One region of the Carnobacterium mobile DSM 4848 genome, then DNA from elsewhere that is predicted to be linked to it. Evidence: predicted binding sites of a transcription regulator. Region 1 holds the regulator's gene; the other holds the start of a gene.

Evidence for each region. Region 1 encodes HrcA, which represses chaperone genes, less so after heat shock. Its sites were predicted from a motif close to TTAGCACTCNNNNNNNNNGAGTGCTAA; they were not measured.
Region 2: the regulator HrcA is predicted to act here: its motif matches at 1,190-1,216, upstream of groES (co-chaperone GroES).

The regions. Positions count from the first base shown of each region.
Region 1 covers NZ_JQMR01000001.1:408,893-411,361, reverse strand. The annotation lists gene dnaK (molecular chaperone DnaK) at 1-72, opposite strand, end outside; gene grpE (nucleotide exchange factor GrpE) at 132-689, opposite strand; gene hrcA (heat-inducible transcriptional repressor HrcA) at 710-1,747, opposite strand; gene ribF (riboflavin biosynthesis protein RibF) at 2,031-2,469, opposite strand, start outside.
Region 2 covers NZ_JQMR01000001.1:1,365,352-1,367,820, forward strand. The annotation lists gene groL (chaperonin GroEL) at 1-756, opposite strand, end outside; gene groES (co-chaperone GroES) at 869-1,153, opposite strand; gene BR87_RS06375 (CPBP family intramembrane glutamic endopeptidase) at 1,492-2,145, shown strand; gene BR87_RS06380 (DUF4305 domain-containing protein) at 2,182-2,388, shown strand; gene BR87_RS06385 (redox-sensing transcriptional repressor Rex) at 2,403-2,469, opposite strand, start outside.

The DNA of each region.
Region 1 (2,469 bases):
TGCTTCTCCGCCTTCTAAAATAGCTACTGCTGAATTTGTTGTACCTAAGTCAATACCAATTATTTTACTCATAATATATTACCTCTCTTACATTTTTTAGTTTTTTAATTTTTAACAACTAATTAATTAATTTATTGAGCTACAATGACCATTGCAGGTCTTAGAATACGCTCTTTTAAAGAATAACCTTTTTGAAATACATTTACAACTGTATTGGCTTCTTGCCCTTCTTCTAAAGGAGCGGTTTGAATAGCTTGGTGATAGTTAGGATCAAAAGGTTGGTTTAAAGGATCAATGACTTCTATTCCTTCATGTTCTAATGCCGTTTTGAAAGAATCCATGACCATTTCTAGCCCTTTTTTCAAATTTTGTCCTTCTTCATCCGTCACTTCAATTGCTAGCGCTCTTTCTAGATTATCGATTACTGGCAATAATTCTGTTGCTAAAGATTGCGAACGGTATTTTGCAGCATCTTCTTTTTCTTTTTGATTGCGTTTACGTATATTAGCCAGTTCAGCTTGTAGACGCAAATATTGGTCTTCTTTTTCAGCTAAATCTGCTTTTAATTGTGTTACTTCATCTACTTGATTTTCTTCACTGGCTTCTTTTGAGTTTTCTGGCTGCTTATTCAGTTCAACAGCTTCGTCAACCACTTCTTCATTTACTGTTTCTTTTTGTTTCTCAGTCATTGTCTATAACTCCTTTTTGATTAGTCTTCCATTGAATGGTAATAGTCCATTACTTTTTTTGAAAGCTCATTTCTAAATACATCCACTAAACTAATCATTTTTGAATAAGGCATGCTGGTAGGCCCCAATAAAGCAATCAATCCTGTTCCATAACCTCTAACGTGATAACCTGCCGTAATCAAACTGAATTCGCTGAGCAAATCTTCATCTAGTTCTTGGCCAATCCTAACTTCGATTCCATCATGGTGAGGAGTCAATAAATGAGCTAAATCATGTTGGTCATCCATTAATGAATAGATAGATTTGAATTTTTCAACGCCTAATCCCATGGAATAATCCAACATATTCATTCGGCCTCCTACGTGTATTTGATCACGACCGGCTTGAAGAATGATATTGTCCAGAATCGTGACGATTCCTGCTGTTGATTTAGCGTATTTATTAATTAGTATAGGGATTTCAGTTTCCAGCTTTCGAAATACCTCTATCAAGGTATGGCCTACTAACTGTTCATTAAAAATATTCACCATTTTTTCTAAATCACTTGGTTGAATGGTTCTTGGTAAAGAAAAAACTTGATTTTCTACGTGTCCTTTATCAGTAACTAAAATAACCATTACACGGTGTTCATTCAAAGGAACGAGACGAAACCCGGTTAATTTGCTTTCCTTTAACTCAGGTCCCAAAGAAATAGCTGTGTAACTAGTTAATTGTGAAAGAACTTCCGCAGATTGGACAACAATTTCATCTAACTGATGGAAATCATTACTAAATGAGTTTTTAATTGTCATCAAGTCTTTCTTTTGGATTTCCATCGGATGAATCAAATGGTCGACGTAAAAACGGTACCCTTTAATTGAAGGAATTCTCCCTGATGAAGAATGCGTTTTTTCAATAAAACCTAATTCTTCCAAATGAACCATTTCATTCCGAATCGTAGCAGAACTAAATTCCAAACCCGCTTCTGTCATTAATGTTTTAGAACCAATTGGTGTTCCATAATTTGTGTAGAGAATTATGATGGATTTTAGTATGAGAATTTGCCTTTCTGTTAACATATTGCATCACCTCTTTTTTAGCACTTGGAACTAAAGAGTGCTAACACAAGTATTAATTTACCAAATATGCAGTGAATTGTCAACGATTTAACTTCAATTTTTATAATTCTTCTTTTTCGAAATAAGGCGTTCTTGTTTCCTGTTCGTTTTATTTTCATTTCCATACCCTATCAAGTAACGTCGTTTTTAATTAAAGGCAAAAAAATTTATAAAACCCTTACTCTAGTAAAAAAACAGCCACTACACACTAACGTCGCTGTTTTTTAAAGATACTTTATTCAATTTATTTGAAATAGTTCAGGGTATCTAGTTCATCTTGTTTTAGCTGTTCGATCAATGCTTCCATTGAATCAAATTTTAATTCATCTCTTAAATAATGGTGCCACAAAACTGTTACTTTTTCTCCATAAATATCTTGTTCAAAATCCAAAATATAGACTTCGACCGTTAAAGGCCGATTGGCTTCAAATGTGATGTTGTGACCGATAGAAGCCATTCCTAAAAACCATTTTTTTCCAACACGGATTTTTACTGCATAGACACCTACACGAGGTAAACGCACATTCTTTGTTACTTCAATATTGGCTGTTGGAAACCCGAGTAAACGTCCACGCGCATCTCCATGAACAACTCGACCAGCAGTTTCGTAAATATATCCAAGTAAACCATTAGCTTCTTCAATGTTCCCGCTATCTAAACATTTTCTAATCCGAGTTGAACTA
Region 2 (2,469 bases), 960 kb from region 1:
TACATCGTCTGCAATAATTAATAATGGACGGCCTTGTTGCAAGATTTGTTCTAATAATGGCAAGACATCTTGTATATTAGAAATTTTTCTGTCTGTAATCAACAGATACGGGTTTTCCAATACAGCTTCCATTTTATCGTTATCTGTCACCATATATTGAGATAAGTAGCCGCGGTCAAATTGCATTCCTTCTACTACATCTAATTCCGTTTCGATTCCTTTAGATTCTTCAATCGTAATGACACCATCGTTGCCGACTTTTTCCATAGCGTCTGCAACTAATTGTCCAACCTCGTTATCTCCTGATGAAATACCGGCAATTTGTGCAATAGATTCTTTTGTTTCGATTTTTTTAGAAATCGTCAACAATTCTTCTACTGCTACTTTAGTGGCTAATTCGATTCCACGACGAATACCGACAGGGTTAGCACCTGCAGTTACGTTTTTTAGTCCTTCACGAACAATTGCTTGAGTCAAGACCGTAGCAGTTGTTGTTCCATCCCCTGCTATATCATTCGTTTTCGAAGCCACTTCAACCACTAACTTAGCACCCATGTTTTCGAAATGATCTTCTAATTCCACTTCTTTGGCAATGGTGACTCCATCATTTGTGATCAATGGTGAACCGAAAGATTTTTCTAATACGACATTTCTTCCTTTGGGTCCTAATGTCACTTTGACTGTATCTGCTAAAATATCCACACCACGTAACATTGCTGAACGGGCATCTTCTGAAAATTTAATATCTTTTGCCATTTTCACTTCACCTCATTAATAAATTTGTGTAACTTTATTTATTGATTTATTGTTTAGTTTAAAAGAGACTTCTGTTTACAATCCATGCATTTTTTAGTGCTTACACTACTTGTTATTCGACAATTGCAATAATATCGCGTTCATTCACAACAAGGAAATCTTTACCGTTGTGTTTTACTTCTGTTCCCGCATATTTTTCAAATAAAACTGTATCGCCAACTTTAACAGCTAACTCAGCTTTTGTTCCGTTTTCTAGTATACGGCCTTCACCTACTGCAATAATTGAACCAGTTTGAGGTTTTTCTTGCGCAGAACCCGGTAAAACAATCCCGCTGACAGTCTTTTCTTCTTCTTTTGCGACTTCAATAATAACACGATCTCCTAATGGTTTTAACACGTAAATCCCTCCACTTTTCTTATCTTGTTCTTTCGTTTAGCACTCTTATCATTTGAGTGCTAAATCACTCTTTTATCATAATCAAATTCTTTATTAATTGCAAGTCTTTTAATCCAGTCTTTGTTAAAATTGATTAATTTTTTTATTGCAGAACGTTCCTTTCTCCTCTTGAGGTGAATCAAAAGTTCACACATTGCCATTCATCTTATGTTATACTGACAAATGTAACTTATTTCAGTAATACGTTAATTGTAGTTTTTTTTAGTAAAAGAATCGTTTACTGAAAGATCCAAATAAAGAAGTAACCACTTCTAAAAAAAGAAGGTTTAATAGTAGATATGAAAAATATTTTTCGACATACAGAGGTACGGATGATTTTAGTTTATGTCCTCTCTCAATTCTTGCCGGTTCTGTTCTTAGCAGCAGCACCGATTCAATATCAAACAGAAGCAAGTGTTTACGGAACAATTTTCTCCTTTACTCTTGGTGCTTTGTTGATGATACTACTCAATCAAAAATCAACTATTCATAATAGCATCACAGTAGGTCCTTCTGCCGGAAGATCTGAAGTCCTTAAGTGGGGGTTGATTGGAATCATAATGGCTTTTGCTGCACAGGTCCTAGCTAATTTGATTGAAACTCAGTTATTGGGCTTGCCAATAGATTCAGCAAATACTCAAAATATTCTATTAATAGTTAGTAAATATCCTTTCTATTTGATCATTGTCTCCATTATGGCTCCTATTATGGAAGAATTTGTTTTCCGTAAAGTTATCTTCGGCTTTTTTTATGACTTAACAGGCGGTGTTGGGGCAGCTGTTATCAGTTCTTTGTTATTTGCTTTCATGCATCAGGACAGTCATATTTTGCTTTACTCTTCAATGGGCTTTGTCTTTTCATACTTGTATATCAAAACTAAAAACATTGCTACTCCCATTATCGCACATGTGCTGATGAATACTGCTGTTGTCGCGCTCAATTTGCTTCAATGATTCATTTTCCACTAAAGAAAGGAACTTTTTAATTATATGAATAGTAAAAACTTTATTATGCAAATCGTTTTTAATTATGTAATGTCTTTTATCTTCATTTGGTTCACGATCAATTCAGTCTCAACAGAAGGCTGGGGAATCTTCCCTGTCTTATTCGTACTATTTGCTACGAATGATTTTGTTCGTGCCTCAAAGCTTTTGGAGATTTATTTTAAAATAAAAAAAGGCGGCAAACCTAAATAAGGTTGCCGCTTTTTTTATGCTTCTTCTTTTTTATAATGGTCTAAAAAGTAAATCAAGGTCTGCAATTCATTCGCTAAATCG